DNA from 3 places in the Rothia sp. P6271 genome. Region 2 is predicted to be linked to each of the others. Evidence: predicted binding sites of a transcription regulator. Region 2 holds the regulator's gene; each other region holds the start of a gene.
What was found. The regulator HrcA, encoded in region 2, represses chaperone genes, less so after heat shock. The targets are predictions, from matches to a motif close to TTNGCACTCGNNNNNNNCGAGTGCNAA.
Positions count from the first base shown of each region.

Region 1 (4,267 bases), on a different contig from region 2:
TAATGTGGATGGTGCGGACGGCGCGAAGGGAATCATCGTTCTCCTACCTGTGATGGTGTTTTTCCATGGTAGGTCAGAAAAGACGGATTACGTACTTATGACGTCATAAAGGTGAGACAGCCAACGCTAATCGTCGAGAAGTTTTACCTTCTCCAATACGCGTTAAAATGAGTGTTCCATGGTGCCCTTTCCCCGATTTTTTGGTATTTTTTTGGGCTCCAAGGAGTTTGATACGTAGCTGTTCAGGAGAAATATCTACTCCCCGTTTTTTAATGGTGAGTGTCGTGATGCTATTTTCACGTACCCAGCGTTTGAGATGTTTGTCGTTAATCGGGAGTATCTGTTCTACACGGTATCCTTTAACGCCTCGTATCTGCAGAGGATGTGAACTTGTCAGATACGCAATATGTTCGTCAATAAGTTCTGCGTCGGTGGTACGAATAATTTCGCTGAGAAGATGCGCACGAATTAAAGCACCGTCTGGCTCATAAATATATTCTTTGACCTCATACAGCGGTTCAGATGCTTGTTGCTGGCTGTGAGATTCATGGTAAGGGCTAGAAACCTCAGTGACAACTGACGGCTCAAAAGGGTCACTATCAAGGACGAGCGCGCTTCTTTTAACGTGAGGTCGTGCTAACGCGTTAAACCACAGCACGACTTCAACAACAGACCCATGATGGCTAATCCACTGTGCTTCACATTCTTCAGGTATTTGATCGTGGGGGATAGCTGGCCCCATTTTGACGCCCATGGCGATTCCTGTTTGTGCTAATTCTCGGATGAATGATAGAGGTGGAGAAAAATCTTCTGCGTCAAAAGTCCGTGATTGTGTTTTACCCTGTTGAACTGTTCTTCGTGCCGGATCAAGCCATAACGCATCAATAGGGCGACCAAATATATGAGGAAGTGCCTTTAGCTCGAGTTGTTGCACATCTGCGCACAAAACCTGTGCTGTTGGAAAATCAGCAAGATTATATTGGGCGTAACTAGCTGTTTGCTCGTCGATGTCTACGGCAGTAACGGCTAACCCTGCTTGAGCGAAACAGAGTGCGTCAGCACCAATACCACACCCCAAATCTGCAACAGAATGAACTTTCGCTTGTACAAAACGTTGTGCATGTACCATCGCGACAGCTTGGCGCGTAGCCTGCTCATATCCAGCTTCGCTGAGAAGCATGTGATGAGCTCTATCCCCAAATTTTTCGGAAGCTTTCGTTCTATTTTTTGCTTGAGCTAAAATCCTGCGAACACTTTCTGCACTGAAACCTTGTGCCCGTAATTGTGTTGCATAATTGAGAGCTTGACTCGTATGGTAAGGGACGAATTGGGCAATTGCTTCTAACTCTTCTTGAGTTTCTTCAACTGCTGGTGCCGGATGTACAGAGGTGCTCATAGTCGTCAGTGTCCTTATATTGGGCTAGAACTCATATTATAGATGCGCTGTGTGCGAAACTGGCGGGTTTTCTTGACCTTCTCTAGGGTACGGCTCTAAAGTTTGTGTTAGCACTTAAGAGCTGACAGTGCTAATTATTCTTGAAGAAGTATCGGCACCGCGACGACGACACTTTCTCAAAAGCACCATTTAGCTCAAACATCAGAAATGTTAAAAGAACATCAAGGAGCAAAAATGTCCTCCATCAAACCACTCGAAGACCGCGTAGTCGTCCAGATTCTCGAAGCAGAACAGACCACCGCATCCGGACTTGTTATCCCTGATACCGCTAAAGAGAAGCCACAGGAAGCAAAAGTTATCGCAGTTGGTCCAGGACGTACCGACGAAAAAGGCAACCGCATCCCCGTAGACGTAGCAGAAGGCGATATCGTCATCTTCTCCAAATACGGCGGAACCGAAGTATCCTTCGGCGGAGCAGACTACCTCATTCTCTCCGCACGCGACGTATTGGCTATCGTCAACAAATAATCTTTTCCGCACACAATACAAAGGAGCTAAGAATTCATGGCAAAACAGCTTGAATTCAATGATGCAGCTCGTAAGAGTCTGCAAGCTGGTGTGGATAAACTCGCAAACGCTGTCAAAGTGACGTTGGGCCCTCGCGGGCGCAACGTCGTCCTTGACAAGCAGTGGGGCGCACCTATCATTACTAATGACGGTGTATCTATCGCTCGTGAAATTGAACTAGAAGACCCATACGAAAACCTTGGCGCTCAACTCGCCAAAGAAGTCGCCACCAAAACAAACGATGTAGCAGGTGACGGTACAACTACTGCAACCGTACTCGCTCAAGCGCTTGTTTCTGAAGGTCTGCGTAACGTCACCTCTGGTGCCGCACCAGGAGAAGTCAAACGAGGCATTGAAACCGCCGTTCGCGCTGTCTCCCAACGGCTACTCGAAAATGCCAGAGACGTTCAAGGCGAAGAAGTCGCACACGTAGCGGCTATCTCAGCACAGTCCCCAGAAATTGGTGAACTTCTCGCCCAAGCTTTCGACAAAGTCGGACAAGACGGCGTCATCACCATCGAAGACGGTTCAACCACAGAAATTGAACTGGAAATTACCGAAGGTATGCAATTCGACAAAGGCTACCTCTCACCATCATTCGTCACCGACTCTGATCGTGCAGAAGCAGTCCTCGAAGATAGCTTAATCCTGCTCTACCAAGGCAAAATCTCAACAGTCGCTGAGATTATGCCACTGCTAGAAAAAATTGTTCAGGCAAAAAAGCCACTGACCATCATCGCAGAAGACGTAGACGGAGAAGCTCTTAGCACCCTCGTCGTCAATAAGCTTCGAGGAAACCTCAACGTCGTTGCCGTCAAAGCTCCTGGCTTCGGAGACCGCCGCAAAGCAATTATGCAAGATCTTGCAATTCTTACCGGCGGCACTGTGATCACCGGAGAACTCGGTATCTCCCTTGACTCAGTTACCCTTGACCAGCTTGGCTCAGCACGACGTATCACCGTCACTAAAAACAACACCACCATCGTTGAAGGTGCCGGAACCTCTGCAGACGTCGCTGAACGAGTCAGCCAACTCCGCGCAGAAATTGAGCGAGTCGACTCCGAATGGGACCGTGAAAAGCTCAAAGAACGCCTAGCAAAACTTGCCGGTGGCGTTGGCGTCATCAAAGTTGGTGCAGCAACCGAGGTCGAAGCAAAAGAACGTAAACACCGTATTGAAGACGCAGTGTCCTCAACCCGTGCAGCCCTTGAAGAAGGCATCGTCGCAGGCGGAGGAACAGCTCTCGTGCATGCGTTAGCAGCACTTGAAGGTATGACACTTGAGTCAAAAGACGCTCAAACCGGTGTTGAAATCGTCAAGAAAGCACTCGTCCAACCTCTACGCTGGATTGCTCAAAACGCAGGCGAAGATGGATACGTTGTCACCAGCAAAGTAGCTCAACTACCTGTTGGCTCTGGCTTTAACGCACGTACCGGCGACTATGAAGACCTCATCGCTGCTGGTGTTATTGACCCCGTCAAAGTAACACGCTCAGCACTAGAGAACGCTTCATCCATTGCCGCATTGGTACTGACAACCGAAACCCTCGTCGTCGAGAAACCAGAAACAGAGGACGAAGAAGAGAAATAAAATATTTTCTTCTCAGAACCTCTAACGGTACAGAAGAGCTTGTTTTAGCCTCCCGTATAGGGACTAAAACAGGCTCTTCTGGCCTCAAAAAGAACTTGTGTTTGCTCACAGTAGGCTTCGAAAAAATACTATTTAGGCAGACAATCGACTCCAGTTCCGGTAACGTTCAAAGGTCAGCACTCTCGTCAATCAGATATACACACAGAAAGAGAACTCTTTCATGGTTGCGCAAACACACACCAAATACCCGTTGAATAGGCGGTGGCTTAAAACCCAAGGTTTTCGCCCCGAAATTCAAGGCCTACGCGCATTAGCTCTCTTCCTCGTTGTCACCTACCACATCTGGTTCGGCAAAGTTTCTGGAGGCGTCGACGTCTTCCTCTTCATCTCCGCCTTCCTCCTCTCCCTCTCAACCTTACGTAAAATCAATGAGGGAAGACCGCTGGCCCTCATCAAATACTGGTTACACGTTTTTCAACGCTTACTGCCGGCTGCTGCCACCGTCATCGCAGGAACAGTAATCGCCGCATGGTTCTTCCTGTCCCCATCACGAATCATGGGCATCATCCACGATGGTATAGCTGCACTTTTTTACTTTCTCAACTGGCGTTTAGCATATAATTCAGTAGACTATTACGCCCAAGACGCAGCCACCAAAACACCTCTACAACACTTCTGGTCGCTGTCCATGCAAGGACAGATTTTTATCCTCTG
Region 1 covers NZ_JBLXXV010000001.1:169,319-173,585, reverse strand. Annotated here, with positions in the region: gene ACN08X_RS00755 (glutamate--cysteine ligase) at 1-36, opposite strand, end outside; gene ACN08X_RS00750 (THUMP-like domain-containing protein) at 104-1,396, opposite strand; gene groES (co-chaperone GroES) at 1,631-1,924, shown strand; gene groL (chaperonin GroEL) at 1,961-3,553, shown strand; gene ACN08X_RS00735 (acyltransferase family protein) at 3,774-4,267, shown strand, end outside.
Region 1: groES (co-chaperone GroES) is a predicted target of HrcA. The motif match lies at 1,504-1,530, and genes of this name have one in related genera.

Region 2 (4,267 bases):
GGGTGAAATTAAATGCTTCACGAGCTTCTTGTTCGGCGAAAGGTCCGCGTCCTCGGTAGAGGTAAAGAATAATACCCGAGGGGATGCAACCAATGACGCCTCCAAAGTGGGCGAGGGTTGCGATGTTGCGATCCTGTTGGACCGTTAACTTGTTCATAGGTGTGGATGAACCCTCAAACTTAGAGTCAGGGGATACAACAGTTTTCAAAAAAACACTCACTCTTCTAAAAGTTGCGAGACAGGCTAAATGATTACGAGATAAAAGATTACAATCCATTCTAGGTCTGATGTGTTCAATGTAGAAGAACTTTTGTGATCTTTTTCTTCACTTTAGTCGAGACCTTTGGCACAGCTAAACCTTTACTCAGGTGATTCCATCAGAAAATCGATTAATTGTTCAACCGGAGCTAACAGAGTAGGTTCTAAATCTTGATAAGAGTTCACTCGTCCTAGAATCTTTTTCCATGCCTGAGCAACATCTTCTTGACTCGTGCAGGGCAATCCTAGCCTTTTGAGTACACCTTTTTTCCATTCTTCTTCACGAGGAATAACTGGCCATTTTTTTATTCCTAGTCGTTGAGGGCGTACAGCCTGCCAAATATCGACAAAAGGATGTCCAACAATCTGCACGTTGTTCCTAGCACCAGGTATCTGTAACGCCTGAGCCACAATGCGGCTTTCTTTAGAACCTTCTACTAGATGGTCAACAAGAACACCTAATCGTCGGTGTGGTGCAGGGCAAAACTCACGAACAGCATCAGGCAAGTCGTCAATACCGTGTAGAGGTTCTACCACAATACCTTCAACTCGTAGGTCATGCCCCCATACTTTTTCAACCAGTTCTGCATCGTGGATACCTTCGACCCAGATACGTGAGGCGCGGGCAACTTGTGCCGGCACATTCTCTACGGCAATAGATCCAGAGCGACTAATTTTAGGAACAGAACGAGTGGCATGTGCCCGTGGCGGTAGCACTTTGACAGGAGTTCCTTCAAGAAGAAAGCCAAATCCTAAGGGAAAAGTTTTAATTTTCCCTCGAGCGTCTTCTAATCCCACCATACCTTCAGCGCCGATACGCTCATACGTTTTAGCAATCCCAACCCAACCACTATGAACGTCTTCAAGGAGCATTCCTTGAACCAGATGAACTTCTTGTATCTCTGGTTGGCTTCTTTGGTGTAGTTGGTTGAGTTCTTGAGCACCCCACGCATAGTAATTTTCCATAGTAAGTATTTTATTCCATTAGCCCTGAGCGTACGCGCTAGGGTTTTAATAGGTTTCAGTACTACAGTTACATTGGCACTTAAAGTGCAGTAGTGCTAATTTCTCTCTATTTCAAGGTAGGTTCCGTGACGCAATCTCGTCAGCATAAGATCCTCCAAGCAATCGTTGAGGACTATATCAGTTTCCGCGAACCGGTGGGGTCTAAAGCGCTCATCGAACGCCATCATTTAGGCGTTTCTAGCGCTACGGTTCGTAACGATATGTCTATCCTTGAAGAGCAGGGACTCATCTCAGCACCGCATTCGAGCGCGGGACGTATCCCCACAGAAAAAGGGTATCGTTTCTTCGTGGATGAGCTTTCTAATCCTCGTCCTCTTTCGACTGCGCAGAAACGTGCGATTCACCGTCTTTTAGACTCTTATGACAGTGTTGATGAAATACTTGCACAGACAGTTAAAATACTGTCGCAGCTAACTCAGCAGGTTGCGATTCTTCAGTACCCCTCTGCACCAGAGAATGTTGTTCGACATATTGAGCTAATACCTGTTGGAGAACATCATGTAACGGTAATGTTGATTAGCAACTCTGGGCAGCTCACCCAACGACTAGCGCAAGTTGAACGGTATAGGGAAGAAGAGCTTGAGCTGCTTCGAATTCGACTCATCGAAAAATGTCAGCAACAGAAATATCAGGTTGCACGTTCCCTCTTAGCTTCATTACCTTCCTCTCGTGATGTTCCTCATAGCCTAGAGAACGGGGTTCTTGATGCGTTAGGCCAGCTGCTTTCACCCAAAGATACCTCGAAACTTCTTATTGCTGGAACTTCGTATCTGGCGCAAGCAACAGAAGATTTCAGCACCAGCATCGCACCCATCTTAGAAGCTCTAGAAGAACAAGTAACGATGCTGCATTTACTAGCTGAGATGGCTCAAGACCCACGAGGATACGCTGTCCGTATTGGCACAGAAAATAGTGCGGCCCCTCTGAGCGAAACGTCTATCGTTACTTCTGTATATAGTTCGCCTAGTTGTACCGCTAAGCTTGGGGTTGTTGGCCCAACCAGAATGGATTATGCAGGAAGTACAGCCGCAGTGCGAGCCGTAGCAAAATATCTTTCAAAAATTTTGGGTAGTTAGTTCTCAACGACTAGAATTTCTACAAAATACTTTCAACACATAGCAACACACGATAAGGATGATGTGAGTGAGCAGTCACTATGAAACATTAGGTGTTTCCCCCGATGCAAGCCCCGAAGAAATCAAAAAGGCATACCGTAAGAAAGCTCGTCAGCTTCACCCCGATATTAACCCCTCGGCAGAAGCAGCTGAAGAGTTCAAACGCGTATCACATGCCCACGATGTTCTCTCTGATCCTGATAAACGACGTATTTACGACCAGACCGGCAACGAAAACGGACAGGCACAAGGCGGATTCGGAGGCGCAAACTTCGGAGGTTTTGGCGGATTCTCGGATATTTTTGAGACCTTCTTTAACCAACCGCAACAGGGCCCTACAAGCCGAACACGTCAGGGTCAAGACGCTCGCATTACGGTTCGTATCAGCCTTGAAGATGCCGTATTTGGTGCAGAAAAACCTATTACCGTTGATACCGCAGTAACCTGCGAAAAATGTGATGGTGACGGTTGCGCTGAAGGAACAGCCCCTGTCACCTGTGACACCTGCCGTGGACAAGGATATATGCAACGACAAGTTCAATCTATCCTTGGAACTGTAGTACAGCCTGTCGCGTGCCCATCTTGTAATACTTTCGGCACTGTTATTCAAAGCCCCTGCCCAGAATGTTACGGCGAAGGACGAGTCCGAGAACGGAAGCCCATCACCATTAAAATTCCGGCTGGTGTTTCTTCCGGCGCGCGTATGCGTCTAGCCGGTTATGGTGAGGCCGGTACAGCAGGCGGACCAGCAGGAGACCTCTATGTGGATCTTCGCGTCAATCAACACGATACTTTCACACGTGAAGATGATGATTTACATGCCACCATCGCTATTAGTATGGCGGCAGCTGCCCTAGGTACAGAAGTCACTTTAGAAACTTTTGATGGTCCACAAACCGTAAGCATTAAAGCTGGTACTCAATCTGGAGATGTTGTCACGCTTAAAGGATTAGGAGTGACTCATTTTGATCGAGCAGATCGAGGTTCGCTCAAAGTTCATGTCCAGGTCAAAACACCGACGAATTTGACTGAAGAGCAACGCGAAATGCTTCAACAATTTGCTCAGAGCCGTCAAGAAGACCTCAAAATTAGTGAAACAGTACGTGAGAAGCACGGTTTCTTCTCACGTTTCAAAGAACGTTTCGATCGTTAAAAAGTACAAAGGATATTCTGTGACCTCACCTATTTTCTATGTTTCCTCTGATGAACTTCAGTCAGTAACTTCAGGGCAGCTTATCGCTGTGCAGGGGGTAGAGGGGCATCATGCTAAAGTCGTGAAACGTTTAGAGATAGGTGAGGCCATAGACCTTGCTGACGGTAAAGGTACACGAGCCGAAGCAGAAGTATTCTCATATCTTGAGGATGGGTTAGAAGTTCGTGTAAACACTATTTTGCACGAAGAACCATCAACCGAAATTATTCTTGTTCAAGCGTTAGCTAAACAGGATAGAGACATATTGGCGATAGAGACCGCCACTGAATTAGGTATTTGGGGAGTCATTCCTTGGAGCGCTGACCGATCTATCGTTCGTTGGAAAAAAGAACGAGCAGTAAAGGCTCACACGAAATGGAATAACACCGTCCGTGCTGCGGCAAAGCAGGCACGACGTAGCTGGATACCTCAGGTCGAAAATCTTGTATCTTCACACGATTTAGCTGAACGTATCGCACAAGAGGTTACGCACGGTGCTATGGTTATTATCTTGCATGAGCAAGGAACACGCCTATTGACCCAGCACATCTCGGAGTTAGAGAGTTTACCTCAACGTATTTATCTTGTTGTTGGCCCAGAAGGTGGTATATCTGAGCAGGAGCTTGAGGCATTTGAAAAAGCTGGAGCCGCAGTCTGTCTCTTAGGCGAACACGTA
Region 2 covers NZ_JBLXXV010000002.1:197,681-201,947, forward strand. Annotated here, with positions in the region: gene ACN08X_RS03260 (DUF4870 domain-containing protein) at 1-157, opposite strand, end outside; gene ACN08X_RS03265 (DUF3097 family protein) at 361-1,224, opposite strand; gene hrcA (heat-inducible transcriptional repressor HrcA) at 1,350-2,360, shown strand; gene dnaJ (molecular chaperone DnaJ) at 2,428-3,552, shown strand; gene ACN08X_RS03280 (16S rRNA (uracil(1498)-N(3))-methyltransferase) at 3,572-4,267, shown strand, end outside.

Region 3 (4,267 bases), on a different contig from region 2:
CATTGTTGCTGCCGGACTCATCATGCTTTTACCGACCTTTAGGTTAGTGTCGGCGGTGCAAGACGCGATTAACGGTTTTCCGGTAACTGCTGCGGGTCGTTTTGTGTCTACAGGTATGTCTTTTTTGGGGCTTGTTGTGGGACTCGCTAGCGGTGTAACCGTCTTATCGATTACAACGGCAACCACTATTGACGTATCGCAGTCGGTTTTTGCGAAACCAACTATCGTCGATAACATCTTCTGGATGACAGTCGCTACCCTTGCTATTGCTATTACAACTCATGCACGGTTGAAAACATTGTGGTGGATTGCGCTAGTAACTTTAAGCGGGCTGAGCACTTACCACGTGTACACCTTTTTCTTGGGAGAAGGTGCAGGGCGCGGTAATACGGCGGTAGCAGCTTTCGTTATTGGTATGGTCAGCACATATTTGGCATACCGTCTGCACGCCCCACAAGCCATATTTGCGATTCCGTCTCTAACATTCCTCCTACCTGGTTTGTCATTATTCCGAGGTATGTACTCTTTTACGGTAGAGACCGACACCCTCAACTCAATGCCCGGCGTTATCACCGCTGCCGCAATTATTGTTGCGATGGCTTCAGGTGTTGCGTTGGGGCATTACCTCATGCAGTGGCTGATTCAACGTTTCGGGCGTGAACGAGAAGATCTTTCCACAACCGTCTTTGACCGTTAGCCTAACGTTTTAGGGCGCTATAGGTGTTGACGACGGAAGTCGCCAATCAATAGGCTCTGCTCCTTGTTGAACTAGCAATTCGTTTGCTTTTGAGAAGGGTCGTGATCCAAAGAATCCGCGTGATGCCGATAAAGGTGATGGGTGTGCTGATTCGATACAGGGGTAGGGTGAGATAAGAGTTTTCGTATTTCGTGCATCTCGTCCCCACAGTATGGCGACAAGCGGCTGTTTTCGTTGGACGAGAGCTTCAATTGCGCAGCTGGTGATATTTTCCCACCCTCTATTTCTATGAGATCCGGCTTCTCCTGCACCAACAGAAAGTACACGGTTGAGAAGAAGTACTCCTTGCTGCGTCCACGCGCTGAGGTCACCATGTTCTGGCGGGGTAATGTTCATATCGGAGGATAGTTCGCGGTAAATATTTTGAAGTGAACGTGGGATAGGGCGCACTTGCGGGTGTACAGAGAAAGAAAGTCCCATGGCGTGCCCTATGGTGGGGTACGGGTCTTGTCCGATGATGAGGACTTTAACTTGTGCTAGCGGTTCTTGGAAGGCTCGGAAGATTTGTTGTGACGGCGGTAGTGTGCGTCGTCCAGCTTGGTGTTCTTGACGTAAAAAGTCGCCCATGGCACGGATATTGTGTTCTACTGGGGCTAGGGCTTCAGCCCAGTCTGGAGACATAATTTCTTTAAGGGGTAAAGCGGGCATGAGATTCCGTTCTCACCGTTTGAATGGTTGCTATGCGTCATGATATGTGTGCTATTTGGCAGAACACATAAGATACAATGGGATTTTTTATCATACCGGGTTAGGAAAGATGGGGGAGTGATATGTGCGAAGATACTTCTGAGTTGTACGCTCCTCAGCATACTCCTGATACAGGGCTAACAGAACAAGAAGAAAAGATGATTGCTTTAGAGAAGCAGCGTTGGCGTTATCCTGGGACGAAAGAACGAGTGATTCGAGAACGTTTAGGATTAAATCCAACAGCGTATTATCAGATTCTTAACGAACTGATAGATTCTCCACGTGTCATTGCTCAGGAACCAGCGTTGATGCGTCGGTTAAGGGAACAACGCGACAATTCTAAGCCCTGAATTTTCGGTGTCTTGAGCTCTTTATGATGATAGTCCACGGAAAATAAAAGGGTTTTTAGGTTGTAGCCTGTGTACTCTAGATGGAAGAACTATTGCTTGTAGCTATCGGAGATTAATGTGAACTCGTATCCTCATGATGAATTCGACGACGTACCTGAAAATTCAAAACGTCGTGGTGCTTATCGTGGTGAGCCTCTAGGTAATGCTCATGCTACGAGGCAGACTCTTCTGATTGTTGTTGCTGGTGCGCTTGCGCTTCTGGTGGGTGCAGTAATGTTTGTGGTTCAGCCACGCACTCTTTCTCCGGTGGCTTCTGAAACAGGCTCTGCGAGCGCTACTGCTTCAGAAAGCGCTGTGACTCCAACTTATGCTCCTACTGACCCTGCTGATATTAAGGTTGAGGTTTATAACTCTTCGGCCTATACGGGTGCTGCTGCAGAACTGACTCAGCGTGTGGAGGCTTTAGGATACCCTGTGCCCGTGACAGAGAATTGGAAGGGTACGCCTGTATATGTTTCGACAGTGTTTTATTCTGCCGGTTATGAGCAACAGGCTAATACTTTGGCTGATGCGTTAGGTATTGGTTATATTCAAGAGCGTTCTTCTGGTTCTTCCCCGTTGTATGTTGTTCTTGCCTCTGATTATCTTCCTGCCGTTGCCCCGTAATCTGTGCGCTATGGGCGATTAAATGTGTTTGTTCTTTCAAGAGGTTTGCGCTCTGTGCTTTGAGGTGTCAAAATTGTTGTTAGCACTCAAAGTCTCCGACTGCTAAATCCTAGTGCTAGATTCGCGGTAGGTAGCTTTGAGAATATCTACTTTCATCTTGTGAGATGTCTTTATAAGTTGTGAAGAGCATGGCTTATAGAACATCGTCCGTCGCGGGCACAACTGAGAGAAAAATACTTTCTTAGTCCAGGAGGGATTAAGCATAATGGCAAAGCTCATTGCTTTTGAAGAAGAGGCACGTCGTGGCCTTGAAAAGGGTCTGAATACCCTAGCAGATGCTGTGAAGGTTACTCTCGGACCTCGTGGTCGTAACGTTGTTTTGGAAAAGTCTTGGGGCGCTCCCACGATTACCAATGATGGCGTTTCTATCGCTAAAGAAATCGAACTCGAAGATCCATACGAAAAGATCGGCGCAGAGCTGGTCAAAGAAGTTGCTAAAAAGACCGATGACGTTGCTGGTGACGGTACCACTACTGCAACTGTTCTTGCTCAGGCACTTGTTCGTGAAGGCCTCCGCAACGTTGCTGCTGGTGCAGATCCTCTCAGCCTCAAGCGCGGTATTGAGAAAGCTGTTGAAGCAGTTACCGCTGAACTTCTTTCTTCTGCTAAAGAAGTTGAGACTGAAGAAGAAATCGCTGCAACCGCATCTATCTCTGCTGGCGACACCGAAATTGGTAAGCTCATTGCAGAAGCCATGGAAAAGGTCGGCAAAGAAGGCGTCATCACTGTTGAAGAGTCCAATACTTTTGGTCTAGAGCTTGAGCTCACCGAAGGTATGCGCTTTGATAAAGGATTCCTCTCCGGATACTTCGTCACTGACCCAGACCGTCAAGAAGCAGTCCTTGAGGATCCTTATATTCTCATTGTGAACTCCAAGATCTCTAATGTGAAAGATCTTGTCCCTGTTCTTGAGAAGGTTATGCAGGCTGGTAAGCCACTTCTTATCATCGCAGAAGACGTTGAGGGCGAAGCTCTTGCACTACTGGTTTTGAACAAGATGCGTGGTTCTATCAAGTCTGTTGCTGTCAAAGCTCCTGGCTTTGGTGACCGTCGTAAAGCTCAGATGGCAGATATCGCTATTTTGACTGGTGGACAGGTTATTACCGAAGAAGTCGGTTTGTCTTTGGACCAAGCAACTATTGACCTTCTTGGCTCTGCACGTAAGGTTGTTGTTACTAAGGACGAGACCACCATCATTGAAGGTGCTGGCGACGCAGCTGCTATTGAAGGTCGCGTAGCTCAGATTCGTGGCGAGATTGCTAACTCCGATTCTGATTATGACCGCGAGAAGCTTCAGGAGCGCTTGGCTAAACTTGCCGGTGGCGTTGCTGTTCTCAAGGCTGGCGCTGCAACTGAGGTTGAACTCAAAGAACGTAAGCACCGCATTGAAGATGCTGTTCGTAACGCAAAGGCAGCTGTTGAAGAAGGCATTGTCGCCGGTGGTGGCGTTGCTTTGATTCAGGCTGGCACTAAAGCCTTCGAGAAGCTTGAACTCACCGGTGATGAGGCAACTGGCGCAAATATCGTCAAGGTTGCTATCGACGCACCGTTGAAGCAGATTGCGACCAACGCTGGTCTAGAACCCGGTGTTGTTGTTGATAAGGTTCGCGGTTTGCCTGCTGGTACCGGTTTGAACGCTGCAACCGGTGAGTACGAAGACCTGATGGCTGCTGGCATCAACGACCCTGTTAAGGTGACTCGTTCTGCGTTGCAGAACGCTGCTTCTATCGCTGGTCTCTTCTTGACC
Region 3 covers NZ_JBLXXV010000001.1:406,693-410,959, reverse strand. Annotated here, with positions in the region: gene ACN08X_RS01885 (threonine/serine ThrE exporter family protein) at 1-697, shown strand, start outside; gene ACN08X_RS01880 (uracil-DNA glycosylase) at 707-1,405, opposite strand; gene ACN08X_RS01875 (DUF3263 domain-containing protein) at 1,528-1,794, shown strand; gene ACN08X_RS01870 (LytR C-terminal domain-containing protein) at 1,912-2,460, shown strand; gene groL (chaperonin GroEL) at 2,726-4,267, shown strand, end outside.
Region 3: groL (chaperonin GroEL) is a predicted target of HrcA. The motif match lies at 2,540-2,566, and genes of this name have one in related genera.